One region of the Pseudomonas umsongensis genome, then DNA from elsewhere that is predicted to be linked to it. Evidence: predicted binding sites of a transcription regulator. Region 1 holds the regulator's gene; the other holds the start of a gene.

Evidence for each region. Region 1 encodes sigma-54, which starts transcription at its own class of promoters, with help from an activator protein. Its sites were predicted from a motif close to ANTGGCATNNANNTTGCTNT; they were not measured.
Region 2: glnK (P-II family nitrogen regulator) is a predicted target of sigma-54. The motif match lies at 1,286-1,305, and genes of this name have one in related genera.

What each region holds. Positions count from the first base shown of each region.
Region 1 is NZ_CP051487.1:1,021,588-1,028,972, forward strand. It holds gene tldD (metalloprotease TldD) at 1-146, shown strand, start outside; gene yjgA (ribosome biogenesis factor YjgA) at 252-776, opposite strand; gene pmbA (metalloprotease PmbA) at 885-2,231, shown strand; gene HGP31_RS04450 (HPr family phosphocarrier protein) at 2,417-2,692, opposite strand; gene rapZ (RNase adapter RapZ) at 2,708-3,565, opposite strand; gene ptsN (PTS IIA-like nitrogen regulatory protein PtsN) at 3,568-4,032, opposite strand; gene hpf (ribosome hibernation-promoting factor, HPF/YfiA family) at 4,045-4,353, opposite strand; gene HGP31_RS04470 (RNA polymerase factor sigma-54) at 4,429-5,922, opposite strand; gene lptB (LPS export ABC transporter ATP-binding protein) at 6,107-6,832, opposite strand; gene lptA (lipopolysaccharide transport periplasmic protein LptA) at 6,832-7,380, opposite strand; gene lptC (LPS export ABC transporter periplasmic protein LptC) at 7,367-7,385, opposite strand, start outside.
Region 2 is NZ_CP051487.1:6,653,563-6,660,947, reverse strand. It holds partial or broken gene HGP31_RS30270 (magnesium chelatase domain-containing protein) at 389-625, opposite strand; gene HGP31_RS30265 (accessory factor UbiK family protein) at 825-1,091, opposite strand; gene glnK (P-II family nitrogen regulator) at 1,513-1,851, shown strand; gene HGP31_RS30255 (ammonium transporter) at 1,887-3,224, shown strand; gene HGP31_RS30250 (secondary thiamine-phosphate synthase enzyme YjbQ) at 3,441-3,866, shown strand; gene sutA (transcriptional regulator SutA) at 3,968-4,291, shown strand; gene HGP31_RS30240 (HAD family hydrolase) at 4,478-5,185, opposite strand; gene xerC (tyrosine recombinase XerC) at 5,182-6,081, opposite strand; gene HGP31_RS30230 (DUF484 family protein) at 6,084-6,809, opposite strand; gene dapF (diaminopimelate epimerase) at 6,823-7,385, opposite strand, start outside.

The DNA.
Region 1 (7,385 bases):
TGAGCAAGGTGTCGATGGTCGGCAATGACTTGGCGCTGGACAGCGGTGTGGGGACGTGTGGCAAGGATGGTCAGTCGGTGCCGGTGGGTGTCGGCCAGCCAACGCTGAAGATTGATGCGATCACCGTGGGTGGCACGGGCGCTTAGGCACATACATCCCCCTGTAGGAGCTGCCGCAGGCTGCGATCTTTTGCTTTTTAAAAGATCAAAAGATCGCAGCCTGCGGCAGCTCCTACAGGGGATGGACGAGAATCAACGCAGACCGCGTTGAGTTTCGTCCAGCTCACGGATGTACTTGAAGATTTTACGGCTGGATGCAGGAGGCTTGTTTTGCGCAACCTCGTGCTGCGCCTGACGGATCAGGGAACGCAATTGCTGGCGGTCCGCGTCCGGGTAGTCGACGACGAATTTTTCCAGTACGGCATCGTCGCCGGCGATCAGGCGATCGCGCCAACGTTCCAGGTTATGGAAGCGTTCGTTGTACTGGCGAGTGGAGGCATCGAGTTGATCGAGCAAAACCAGAATTGCGTCAGTGTCCTGATCGCGCATCAGTTTGCCGATGAACTGCAGGTGCCGTTTACGCGCGATGTTCGCGGTGTGCTTGGGCGCATCGGCCAGGGCCCGGCGCAAGGCGTCGGTCAACGGCAGTTTTGCCAGCAAGTCGGGCTTGAGCGTTGTAAGGCGCTCGCCGAGGTCAACTAGAGCATGCAGCTCGCGTTTAACCTGGGATTTGCTTTTTTCTCCCGTATCGAGGGAGTCGTCGTAAGAATCAACCATGGTGGCCGTCCGCAAAGAAACGCCGCCATGATAACCAGTCGGGGGCCGCTTGTCCGGCCCGGTCGCTCGATGACCGTTACCGAAAGCAGAATTTGAGTGGAGAACAGCATGAGTGCAGTTGAAAGCGTCGGCCCACAAGCGTTGCCGGCACTGCAAGAACAAGTCGAGCAAATCATCGCTGAAGCCAAGCGACAGGGCGCCAGTGCCTGTGAAGTGGCGGTGTCCCTTGAGCAGGGCCTGTCGACCACCGTTCGCCAGCGCGAAGTCGAAACCGTCGAGTTCAACCGCGACCAGGGTTTTGGCATCACCTTGTATGTCGGTCAGCGCAAGGGCTCGGCCAGTACGTCGGCCAGTGGGCCAGAGGCGATTCGCGAAACCGTTGCCGCTGCCCTGGCTATCGCCAAGCACACCTCTGAAGACGAAGCCTCGGGCCTGGCGGATGCCGCGCTGATGGCCAGGGATGTTCAGGACTTCGATTTGTTCCACCAATGGGACATTACCCCGGAACAGGCGATTGAGCAGGCGCTGGCCTGTGAGGCCGCAGCGTTTGCCGCCGACAGCCGGATCAGCAATGCCGATGGCACCACCCTGAGCACGCATCAGGGCTGCCGCGTCTACGGCAACAGCCACGGGTTTATCGGCGGTTATGCGTCGACCCGGCACAGTTTGAGTTGCGTGATGATCGCCGAGGCTGATGGCCAGATGCAGCGCGATTACTGGTATGACGTGAACCGCCAGGGCAATCTGCTGGCGGACCCGGTGAGCATCGGCCAGCGTGCTGCGCAACGCGCCGCAAGCCGTCTGGGTGCGCGTCCGGTGCCGACCTGTGAAGTGCCGGTACTGTTCTCCGCGGAACTGGCCGGCGGCTTGTTCGGCAGTTTCCTCTCGGCGATCTCCGGTGGCAGCCTGTACCGTAAATCCTCGTTCCTCGAAGGTACGCTGGGGCAGAAGCTGTTTCCGGAATGGCTGACCATCGACGAGCGGCCGCACCTGATGCAGGCCATGGGCAGTGCAGCGTTCGATGGCGACGGCCTGGCAACCTACGCCAAGCCGTTTGTCGAAAAGGGCGAGTTGGTGTCCTACATCCTCGGCACCTACTCAGGCCGCAAGCTTGGCATGCCGAGCACCGCCAATGCGGGTGGCGTGCACAACCTGTTCGTTACCCATGGCGATGAGGACCAGGCTGCCCTGCTGCGTCGTATGGGGCGCGGCCTGCTGGTCACCGAATTGATGGGCCAGGGCCTGAACATGGTCACCGGTGATTACTCCCGTGGCGCGGCGGGTTACTGGGTTGAGAACGGCGAAATCCAGTTCGCGGTCCAGGAAGTGACCATCGCCGGCAACATGCGAGACATGTTCAAGCAGATCGTTGCCGTGGGCAATGACCTGGAACTGCGCAGCAACATTCGCACGGGCTCGGTGTTGATCGAGCGGATGACGGTGGCGGGCAGCTAAGCTTCGCCCGTTGGACAAAAAAAGGCGCGCCACCCATTGGGTGGCGCGCCTTTTTTTTTGTCGAGCTTTGGCCAAGCGTGTGGGGGCTGGCTTGCCAGCGATGGCGCCAGAAAGATCATCCTGATGTTTAAGGCCGCTTGGCCAGCAAGCCCCGGCTCGGTCCGAGTTCGGACGGTCCTTGAGCTTTACTCGCCTTCGTCGAAATAGTTATTGATCAACGCCACCAGCGCATCCAGCGCTTCCTGTGCCTGCTCGCCTTCGGTGCTCAAATGAATCTTGGTGCCCTTGCCGGCGGCCAGCATCATCATCGCCATGATGCTTTTACCATCGACGGTGGTTTCCGGCGTGCGTCCTACCCTGATCGTGCAATCCTTGTATTGACCGGCAACCCCAACGAATTTTGCCGAAGCGCGGGCATGCAGGCCCAGCTTGTTGATGATTTCGATTTCCAGAGCAGGCATCGCGGTGTGAATCCTTTAGCTGAGGTCGCGGTGGCGGACCTGGACATTCTTCAGGGATTGCTGCAGGACCTGGCCAAGACGTTCAGTCAGGTAGACGGAGCGGTGATGGCCGCCGGTGCAGCCAATGGCTATGGTGACATAGGCACGGTTGCTGGCGGCAAAGCGTGGCAGCCATTTGAGCAAGTAGGTAGAAATGTCCTGGAACATTTCCTCGACATCGGGTTGCGCAGCCAGGTACTCGGCCACCGGTTGGTCGAGCCCGGACTGCTCGCGCAGCTCAGGCTTCCAATAAGGATTGGGCAGGCAGCGCACATCGAATACCAGGTCGGCGTCGACCGGCATACCACGCTTGAACCCGAACGACTCCACGAGAAACGCCGTACCGGGTTCCGGCTGGTTTAGCAGGCGCAGCTTGATGGTATCGCGCAGTTGATACAAATTCAGACTGGTGGTGTTGAGCTTGAGATCGGCAAGGTCGGCAATTGGACCGAGCAGGGTGGTCTCGTCGTTGATCGCTTCGGCCAGCGAGCGGTTGGCGTTGCTCAGCGGGTGACGCCGACGGGTTTCCGAGAAACGTTTGAGCAGGGTTTCTTCGTCGGCATCCAGGTAGAGGACATCGCACTGGATGTGGCGACTGCGCACTTCTGCCAGTAACTCGGGGAACCGCGACAAGTGGCTTGGCAGGTTGCGAGCATCGATGGACACGGCAACCAGTGGCTGTGCCAGTTCGGTGTGTATCAGCGCTCGCTCGGCCAGTTCAGGCAGCAACCCGGCAGGCAGGTTGTCAATGCAGTAGTAGCCGTTGTCCTCGAGGACGTCGAGGGCGGTACTTTTACCTGAGCCGGAGCGGCCGCTGACGATGATCAAGCGCATGATTACTGCCCGTTTTGCTCGTCCAGGACAACCTGATACAAGGCTTGATTGCTCGCAGCGTTGCGCAGTTTGTCGCGCACGTCCTTGCGGTCGAGCATGCTGGCAATCTGGCGCAACAACTCAAGGTGCGCATCGGTAGCGGCTTGCGGGACCAGTAGCACGAACAACAGGTCAACCGGAGCGCCGTCGATGGCGTCGAAATCGATAGGGGCGTCCAGGTGCATCAAGGCACTGATGGGCGCATCACAGCCCTTTAGACGGCAGTGGGGAATGGCGATGCCATTACCAAAGCCGGTGGAGCCGAGTTTTTCACGGGCGACCAGGCTCTCGAAAACATCCTGCATGGCCAGATCCGGCACTTCGCGATGGATGAGGTTGGCAATTTGCTCGAGGGCTTTCTTTTTACTGCCGCCCGGCACGTTCACCAGGGAACGGCCGGGGGTCAGGATGCTTTCAAGTCGGATCATGGGTTGGGAGTGTTAACGACCCGTAGCGCCCTGGAGGAGGCTCTGAGTCTTTTCCTTATGCTTTTTGAGTTGTTTATCCAGCTTGTCGGTCAGTGCGTCGATTGCCGCGTACATATCGGTATGTTCCGCGTTGGCGACGACCTCATTGCCGGGTATATGCAGCGTGGCTTCGATTTTCTGCTTCAACTTTTCGACGCACATCGTGACTTGCACGTTGGTGATCTTGTCGAAATGCCCCTCGAGCTTCTTGAACTTGAGCTCGACGTATTCACGCAGGGGCTTGGTCACTTCCAGTTGGTGTCCACTGATGTTGACTTGCATACAGCTTCTCCTTCGTTGCCAGTGCATAAAGCGGCAGATCCAGATGATCTGCCACTGGAACGCTGTGGCGTGGCCCTACATCAACCGCTTGCGTTCGCTCGAAGGCGCGATCCCGAGGGATTCGCGGTACTTGGCGACGGTGCGGCGAGCCACCTGAATGCCTTGTGCCTCCAGTAAACCAGCGATCTTGCTGTCACTCAACGGCTTTTTCTGATTTTCCGCCGCCACCAGTTTTTTGATGATCGCGCGAATCGCCGTGGACGAGCATTCTCCGCCCTCGGAGGTGCTGACGTGACTGGAGAAAAAGTATTTCAGTTCATAAATGCCCCGAGGGGTATGCATGAATTTCTGCGTGGTAACCCGCGAAATCGTCGACTCATGCATGCCGACCGCTTCGGCGATGTCATGCAGGACCAATGGCTTCATGGCTTCGTCGCCATACTCCAGGAAGCCGCGCTGATGCTCGACGATCTGCGTGGCCACTTTCATCAGGGTTTCGTTGCGGCTTTGCAGGCTCTTGATGAACCAGCGGGCTTCCTGCAGTTGATTGCGCATGAAGGTGTTGTCGGCGCTGGTGTCGGCACGACGAACGAAGCCCGCATACTGGGCGTTGACCCTCAGGCGGGGCACCGACTCCTGGTTGAGCTCCACCAGCCAGCGTTCGTTATCCTTGCGCACGATCACGTCCGGAACCACGTATTCGGCTTCGGTCGACTCGATTTGCGAGCCCGGGCGCGGGTTGAGGCTCTGGACCAGCTCGATCACCTGGCGCAGCTCATCTTCCTTGAGCTTCATGCGGCGCATCAGCTGGCTGTAGTCGCGGCTGCCGAGCAAGTCGATATAGTCAGTGACCAGGCGCTTGGCTTCGGCCAGCCAAGGCGTCTTGGCGGGCAGTTGGCGCAATTGCAACAGCAGGCATTCACCCAGGTTGCGTGCGCCGATGCCGGCAGGTTCGAATTGCTGGATGCGGTGCAGGACGGCTTCGATTTCGTCCAGTTCGATGTCCAGTTCCGGATCGAAGGCTTCGAGGATTTCCTCCAGCGTCTCGTCCAGGTAGCCCTGGTTGTTGATGCAGTCGATCAGGGTCACGGCGATCAGGCGATCGGTGTCGGACATCGGTGCCAGGTTCAATTGCCACAGCAGGTGGCTTTGCAGGCTCTCGCCGGCTGATGTGCGGGTGGTGAAATCCCACTCGTCGTCATCGTTGCTCGGCAGGCTGCTGGCGCTGGTCTGGTAGACGTCTTCCCAGGCGGTGTCGACAGGCAGTTCGTTGGGAATGCGCTCGTTCCAGTCGCCTTCCTCGATATTATCGACGGTCGTGGCGCTTTCCTGGTAGGAGGGTTCCTGGGTGTCGGTACTGGGTTTGTGTTCGGCGTTGTCGGCCAGCGGGTCGGAATTGTCGAAGTCGTCGCCTTCTTCCTGGCGCTCGAGCATCGGATTGGACTCCAGGGCCTCCTGGATTTCCTGTTGCAGGTCCAGGGTCGACAATTGGAGCAGGCGGATGGCCTGTTGCAGCTGCGGTGTCATCGTCAGCTGCTGGCCCATTCTCAAGACTAGCGATGGTTTCATGGCAGGGGCTTAACACCTTATTCGCCGGCGCACATGCGCCATCCACTACAGGGCGCCGGAGCGCCAAACATAAGCAAATTATATGCCCGAAACCGCGGCGTTTGCCTAGAGCGCTGTAACAATAAAAAAAGGTTGATTTTTTATTGCGCCAAGCGCTCTGCCGACTCGCCGGACACCGCGATGCTTACAGGCGGAATTCATGCCCCAGGTACACTTCTTTCACCAGGTCATTGGCCAGGATGGTTTCAGCGTCGCCTTCGGCGATCAGTTGACCATCGTTGACAATATAGGCGGTTTCGCAGATATCCAGGGTTTCGCGGACGTTGTGGTCGGTGATCAGTACGCCGATGCCCTTGGCCTTGAGGTGGTGGATGATCTGCTTGATGTCACCCACGGAGATCGGGTCAACGCCGGCGAACGGTTCGTCGAGCAGGATGAATTTCGGGTTGGTGGCCAGTGCCCGGGCGATTTCCACGCGACGGCGTTCGCCACCGGACAGGCTCATGCCGAGGTTGTCGCGGATGTGGCTGATGTGGAACTCCTGCAGCAGGCTTTCCAGTTCCTTGCGGCGACCGGCCTTGTCGAGTTCCTTGCGGGTCTCGAGGATGGCCATGATGTTGTCGGCCACGGAGAGTTTGCGGAAGATCGACGCTTCTTGCGGCAGATAACCGATACCCGCCTTGGCACGACCGTGCATCGGCTGGTGGCTGACATCGAGGTCATCAATCAGCACGCGCCCCTGATCAGCCTGTACCAGGCCGACGATCATGTAGAAGCAGGTGGTCTTGCCGGCGCCGTTGGGGCCGAGCAGGCCGACGATCTGGCCGCTGTCGATGGACAGGCTGACGTCTCGCACGACCTGGCGGCTCTTGTAGCTCTTGGCCAGGTGCTGGGCTTTCAGAGTTGCCATTAAGGGGCCTTTTGCTCGTCGGTTTTCTTTTTCGGCTGGATCACCATGTCGATGCGCGGACGCGACTCGGTCACCTTGCTGCCCGTTGCGCGACCGGCGCTGGCCAGCTTTTTCTCGGTGTCATAGACGATTTTCTCGCCTTGAGTGACGTTGCTGTCCTTGTCGATGACCTTGGCGCGGTCGATCAGCACGACACGATTTTGCTTGGCGAGGTACTGGATGGTCACGCCCCATCCCTGCACGGGCTTGGTGTCGCCTGCGGTCTGCAGTTGCTCGAAGTAGGCCAGGTTACCCACCGAGGTCACCACGTCGACGTCGCCATCGGGGGCGCGGGTCATGGTCACCTTGTTGCCCTTGACAATGATCGAGCCCTGGGTGATGACCACATCGCCCGTATAGGTGGCCACACCGTTCTTGTCGTCCAGTTGGGCGTCGTCGGCCTGGATGCGGATGGGTTGCTGCTGATCGTCCGGCAGAGCCCAGGCGCTCACGCTTCCCAGTGCTGCGCCCAGACTGAGCAAAATAGGGAGGGTTTTAACGAGCCTCATACTGT
Region 2 (7,385 bases), 1.1 Mb from region 1:
TAGATCGTACTGTATCGATGCAAACCTCTCGTTCTGTAGCGCGTTGCATCGCCCAGAGATTTGCTTCCCGCCATGGCATGGAGTCCTGCCATATTATCTGCGGAAGTCCTTCGATTCCTTCTCTCGTCGTAACAGACGTCCAAACTATATGGTCCGTATTGACGCTGCAGCGGTGGGGTGAATATGAGATATATCGGAGACGCGCCATGCCAACACCATCACAAGAGGTTTCCAATCCTTCTTCAGGCTTCCTTACCTGTTGCCAAAAAAAGGGGTAGGAATCTCAACATAACGGGCGTCTAAAATTTTCCCACTGAAAGGGGAATTATTTTTTGTCCATGGCATGAATGCTAAGGCATGTGGCGTCCATGACTCCATCTAACCCGTGCCCGCCATCCTTGGGCAAATCCGCCGGTGCCAGGTTCAGCGTGATGCGCCGTGGCGGAAACTGCAGCCCCGAATTGATGATCGCACTGCGCACCCGGTCCTTGCTTTCCTTCACCGCCGCCTCGGGCAGGCCGACCATGGTCAGTGATGGCAAGCCATTGGCCAGGTGGACTTCAACAGTGACAGCGGGCGCATCCACGCCAATCTGGGCGCGGCTGTGGACGATGGAGAGGGACATGGTCGTTCCTTGAGGTGACGAGAGGCCGCTTCCTGCGGGTTTTTCAAGGGTAGACGTGGGAGAGGGGATTGGTGGAGTGGTTAGGCGGGCAAACTTTCACGGGATATTACGGTGACGCTCCGCGTCGCTTCAGAGGCGGAACGCGGAGCGTCCCTGGAAGCATTCCCACGCAGAGCATGGGAAGGATCAGTTACTTCAGTTATTCAGTTTCCGCTGGTGGGCTCAGCTTCGCTTCCAGCTCCGCCACTTTCGCCTCAAGAGCCTCCAACCGTGCCCGGGTGCGTGCCAACACGACCATCTGGCTATCGAACTCTTCGCGGCTGACCAGATCCAGCTTGCTGAATCCGCTCTGCAACAATGCCTTGAACTGGCTTTCGATTTCGCTTTTCGGCAGTGGAGTGTCGCCGCTGAAGAGGCGGGAGGCGGTGCCTGTCAGGGCGTCGAGGAAGTCTTTGGGCGCGAGCATGGGGGAATGTCCTGGTAGCAATGCCCGGCAGTGTACCACGCAGTGTCTATAGTCAAATTCGCGGGCAAGGGATGCACGCTTTTCGAGCATGGGGACGGACGGTATCGCACCGTTGTTGTGCGTAACGCGTTGGGTGTTGTCGTGAAGTGGTTGCGATCTGTTGGCAAAGGCTTGAAATCAAAGTGTTTTGTGGAGATGGCAAGCTTTCTGCTTAGATGCTGATGACCCATGCACTGATGCAGTCGCTGTGACGAATGCAGTGCGCCAGGCGAGACGCGGGGAGTGTTTCGCAAGGAGCGGTTAGCTGGCGTCGTACGGGCAGGTAAGGCCGACGATGCGTTACAAAGCCAGGCACTGCGCTTAGACTTGAGACGGGTTTGTTTTCCTGGGGCAAGTCCACCAAATTCGGGAGAGAGTTTTCATGAAGCTAGTCACTGCCATCATCAAGCCGTTCAAGTTGGACGACGTGCGCGAGTCGTTGTCCGAGATCGGCGTGCAGGGCATTACCGTTACTGAAGTCAAAGGCTTCGGTCGGCAGAAGGGTCACACCGAGCTGTATCGCGGCGCGGAGTATGTGGTCGATTTCCTGCCAAAGGTGAAGATTGATGTCGCCATTGACGACAAGGATCTCGACCGGGTTATCGAGGCGATAACCAAGGCGGCCAACACTGGCAAGATCGGTGACGGCAAGATCTTCGTGGTCAATCTGGAACAGGCGATTCGCATCCGTACCGGCGAAACCGATACCGACGCAATCTAAGCCGCCACAAACCCAACGCCCCAGGAGAAAACAAAATGACTCTGCGTAAATTCGCAGGGCTAGGAGCCCTGTTGTCCTTCGTAATGCCCAGCCTGGCCTTGGCGGCAGACGAAGTGGCGGCCCCAGTCCTCAACTCCGGCGACACCGCCTGGATGTTGACCTCGACAGCCCTCGTGCTGTTCATGACCATTCCCGGCCTCGCGCTGTTCTACGGCGGCATGGTGCGCTCCAAGAACATTCTGTCGGTGATGATGCAGTGCTTCGCCATTACCGGCCTGATCAGCGTCCTGTGGGTCATTTATGGCTACAGCATTGCGTTCGACACCACTGGCATGGAGCAGGGCGTCGTCAACTTCAACTCCTTCTTCGGTGGCATGGGCAAGGCTTTCCTCGCCGGTGTCACGCCATCCAGCCTGACCGGCCCTGCGGCGCTGTTCCCTGAGGCGGTGTTCATCACCTTCCAGATGACGTTCGCCATCATTACCCCGGCGCTGATCGTCGGTGCCTTCGCCGAGCGCATGAAGTTCTCCGCGATGTTGATCTTCATGGGCATCTGGTTCACCCTGGTGTATGCACCGATCGCGCACATGGTCTGGTCCGGCAACGGCGGCCTGATGTGGGACTGGGGCGTGCTGGACTTCGCTGGCGGCACCGTGGTGCACATCAACGCCGGTGTGGCCGGTCTGATTGCCTGCCTGGTGCTGGGCAAGCGCAAAGGTTTCCCGACCACGCCGATGGCCCCGCACAACCTGGGTTACACCTTGATGGGTGCGGCCATGCTGTGGGTCGGCTGGTTCGGTTTCAACGCCGGTTCCGCTGCGGCGGCCAATGGCACTGCCGGCATGGCGATGCTGGTCACTCAGATCGCGACCGCCGCCGCTGCGCTGGGCTGGATGTTTGCCGAGTGGGTCACCCACGGCAAGCCAAGCGCATTGGGTATCGCTTCGGGTGTCGTGGCCGGTCTGGTTGCGATCACTCCTGCTGCTGGCACCGTGGGCCCGATGGGTGCCCTGGTTATCGGCCTGGCAGCGGGCGTGGTGTGCTTCTTCTGCGCCACTACCCTGAAACGCAAGCTCGGCTATGACGACTCCCTGGACGCCTTTGGCGTGCACGGTATCGGCGGTATTCTCGGCGCGATCCTGACCGGTGTATTCGCTGCACCGTCCCTGGGCGGCTTCGGCACCGTGACCGACATCGCCGCACAAGTATGGATTCAGTGCAAAGGCGTGGGCTTCACGGTGATCTACACCGCCATCGTCACCTTCATCATCCTCAAGGTCCTGGACGCCGTGATGGGCCTGCGGATCACCGAGGAAGAAGAAGCGGTCGGCATCGATCTGGCGCTTCACAACGAACGCGGCTACAACTTGTAAGCACGCGCATGAAAAAATCTTGCCCGGCTTGCCGGGCATTTTTTCGTCTGGAGTTTGTCATTGAAGCAAAGGCTGAAAGGTTTTTTCTTACAGCTTTTACGACGTTTGCGATGCGAGTTTTTGTGCCGCCAATGGCTTACATGATTGAAGGATGATCAGGGCCTTTGTTTTTTCCCTGAGCGCGCTAGAATGCGCCCCGGACGTGCGGAGAACTGTATGTGGCAACAGACTCTGATAACCCTTCGGGCGAGGCCCCGGGGCTTTCATCTGGTAACGGACGAGTTACTCGCTGGCCTGCCTGAACTCAAGGCGTGCCGGGTCGGTCTGTTGCATTTGTGGATACAGCATACCTCGGCGTCGTTGACCATCAACGAGAACGCCGATCCGGCGGTACGTCGCGACTTCGAACGATTTTTCAATCGTCTGATCCCACAAGGAACAGACGGCTATGAGCATAACGACGAAGGCCTGGACGACCTCCCGGCGCATTTCAAGGCCAGTGTGCTTGGCTGTCAGCTCAGTTTGCCGATTTCGGCGGGTCGACTGGCGTTAGGGACCTGGCAAGGCGTTTACCTGGGCGAGCACCGTGATCATGGCGGTGCCCGTAAAGTCCTCGCCACCTTGCACGGTGAAGGGGCATAACCGCTGGTCAGCAGCGGCTGTTGATTTTTTTCCGGCAGCCTTCGACAGAGGGCAAAGCTGGGCTATAACTAATCTGCTTTTCGCAAGTCATGAGGTAGAACATGAGCGACGATGATCTGGAAAACGACGACCTCGAAGTAGGCGACGACGACGAAACCGAAGAAGGTCTGGAAGCAGCGGCGGAAGACGTCGCTGAAGACGACGGCGGTGATGCCCCCGTTCCGACCGCCAAAGGCAAAGCCAAGGCAGCGGTATCGGTCGATGAGCTGCCGAGTGTCGAAGCCAAGAACAAGGAACGTGACGCCCTGGCCAAGGCCATGGAGGAGTTCCTGGCTCGTGGTGGCAAGGTGCAGGAAGTGGAGGCCAATGTGGTCGCCGATCCTCCCAAGAAGCCAGACAACAAGTACGGCAGCCGGCCTATCTGAGCCTGCTACGCGCTTGCTGAAAAAGCCCGCCGTCGCTGCGGGCTTTTTCATGCCTGAAATAAAACTCTGGGCTCAACGAGACCCAATGTGGGAGCGGGCTTGCCCGCGAATGCGGTTTGTCAGTCGACACCTTTATTGACTGTCACGACGCCTTCGCGGGCAAGCCCGCTCCCACAGGTTGCTATGTCAGGCTGAGGTTGCATTCCACCGCGCCAACAACGCTGGCAACTCGGTCAGGCTGCGAATCTCGGCATCCGGCAAACGCTCGTTTTCCCAGACCTTGCCCGCCGGGTTAAACCAGATCGCCCGCAACCCTGCCTGTTGCGCACCGGCGATGTCATCCCCTGGATGATCACCGATATGCACCGCCGTCTCTGCGGTTGCACCACCGCGCTGCAGCGCTTCATGGAACAGGCGCGCATCGGGTTTGGCGACGCCGATGTCTTCGGCACACAACGCAAACTTGAAGTAGTCCGCCAGCCCCAGCCGGCGCACGTCGGCGTTGCCGTTGGTGACCACGCCAAGGGTGTAATGGTTGGCCAGTGCCTGGAGGGTGGGTTGCACCTCCGGGAAGATTTCCAGCTGATGCCGGGCATGCAGGAACACTTCGAAGCTCTGATCGGCCAGGTCCGACGCTTCAGCGTGAGCGTATCCGGCTTCTTCCAATGCGTGAAACAACACGCGCCGGCGCAGGGCGCTGATACGGTGCTTGAGGTTTGGCTCGATGCTCAGGATGCGTTCGCGAATGGCCCACAAATGCTCCACCGGTATCGCTCCAAGGTTGGGCGCATGTTCAGTCAGCCATTCCCGCAATACGGCTTCGGCGCTGACGATCACCGGGGCGGTGTCCCACAGGGTGTCATCGAGGTCGAAAGTGATCAGTTGGAGAGTCATGAATCGTCGCCTTTAATGCGTTTGGCCCGTGGGTGGGCGCTGTCGTAGACGGTTGCCAGGTGCTGGAAATCCAAATGGGTGTAGATCTGGGTGGTCTTGATATCCGAGTGGCCGAGCAGTTCCTGCACCGCCCGCAGGTCCTGGGAGGACTCCAGCAGGTGGCTGGCGAAGGAGTGTCGCAACATGTGTGGGTGCAGGTTTTGCCCCAGTTCGCGTTCGCCCGCCGCCTTGACCCGCAACTGGATCGCCCGCGGCCCCAGGCGCCGGCCTTGCTGGCTGACAAACACCGCATCGTCTGCCGGATTGGCCAAGGCTCGCAGTGGCAGCCACTGTTCCAGCGCCTCGCGAGCTTTTTTGCCCACAGGCAGCAGACGGGTCTTGCTACCCTTGCCGTGCACCTGGACCATGCCGTCCGCCAAATCCAGCTGATCGAGATTGAGCCCGGTCAGCTCCGACAAGCGCAGTCCGGAGGAGTAGAACAGCTCAAGGATCGCCTGATCCCGGCGCGCCAGGAAGTCGTCTTCCACGCCGCCTTCCAGCAGTTGCAGCGCACGATCAGTATCGAGGGTCTTCGGCAAGCGGCGCTCGCCCTTGGGCGGTGCGAGGCCATTGGCCGGATCGTGGTCGCAGAGACCTTCGCGGTTCAGGTAGTGATAAAGCCCGCGTACTGCCGACAGAAGACGCGCCAGGCTGCGCGACGATTGGCCTTGTGAATGCAGGCGGGCGACCAGGCTACGCAGGCGCTGGATGTCCAGGGCCGCCCAACTGGCGATGTTCTGTTTGACGCACCAGTCCAGCACTTTGTCGAGGTCGCGGCGATAGGCCGATAGCGTGTGCGGCGACACCTGCCGCTCACTGCGCAGGTGTTCGCAGTAAGCGTCCAGTTGCCGTTCCATTTTCAGCGTACCGAGCGCAGGGAGCTGTTGAATCGTGGCAGCACGCGGCCCATGACTTCGGCGATGTAGCTCAGGAACAGCGTGCCCACCGAGCTCTTGTAGTGCTGCGGATCACGGCTGGCGATGGCCAGTATGCCGTGGATGCCTTGATGGCTGATGGCAACGACGGCGGTGGAGCCAATCTGCTTGCGCTGTTCTTCGCCGAACAGAAAGTCCAGTTCATGCTCGCGCAGGGTGCCGCTGACGCTCTTTTCTTCCTGCAGCAAACCACCGATGGCCACTTGTGCCTCGGCGTGGGTCACCCAGCGGCCCACCGGCATGGCGTTGTCGCCCAGCAGGATGAGGCTGACGAAGGGAACCTGGAAGTCCTGGCGCAGGCTGTCTTCGACGCAGATCACCACGTCTTCGAGGCTCGTCGCGTCGAGCAGGGCGAGAATCAGGCGGCGGGTCTTGTCGAACAGGCGGTCATTGTCGCGGGCCACATCCATCAGGTGCGAGAGGCGATGACGCAGTTCTATGTTGCGGTCGCGCAGGATGGTCATCTGCCGCTCCACCAGCGAAACGGTATCACCGCGCCGGTGGGGGATGCGCAAGGATGCAAGCAGGTCTTCGTGCTCGACGAAGAAGTCCGGATGAGCCTCCAGGTACGCGGCAATGGCCGCCGCCTCCAGGCTTTCGGACGGTGATTCGTCGGGCTGTCGGGCGGGTACCTGAGGCTTATCGGTCATGGTTGTGGCTCACTCAAAGACGCACTTGTCCTTCATAAACGCGCACTGCCGGGCCGGTCATCATGACCGGTTGGCCAGGGCCTGCCCATTCAATGGACAAGCGCCCGCCAGGCAGGTCGATCAGTAGTGGCGAATCCATCCACCCCTGGCTGATCGCAGCGACTGCGGCGGCGCAGGCGCCGGTACCGCAGGCCTGGGTTTCACCAGCCCCGCGCTCCCAGACGCGCAACTGCGCACGGCTCCGGTCGATAACCTGGAGAAAACCGACATTGACCCGTGCCGGGAAACGCGGGTGATGCTCGATTTTCGGCCCCAGTTCATGCACCGGTGCGTTGTTGATATCGCTGACCCGCACCACGGCATGGGGGTTGCCCATGGACACGGCGGCCAATTCGACGGGCGTGCCATCGACGTCGACCTGATAGTTCAGGGCCTGTTCTTGCGCCTGGAACGGAATGTCGGCCGGCACCAGGCGTGGAGCGCCCATGTTGACACTGATCTGGCCATCGCTGCGAACATCGAGCTCGATAATGCCGCTTTTGGTTTCGACACGGATCTGCCGTTTTGCGGTCAGGC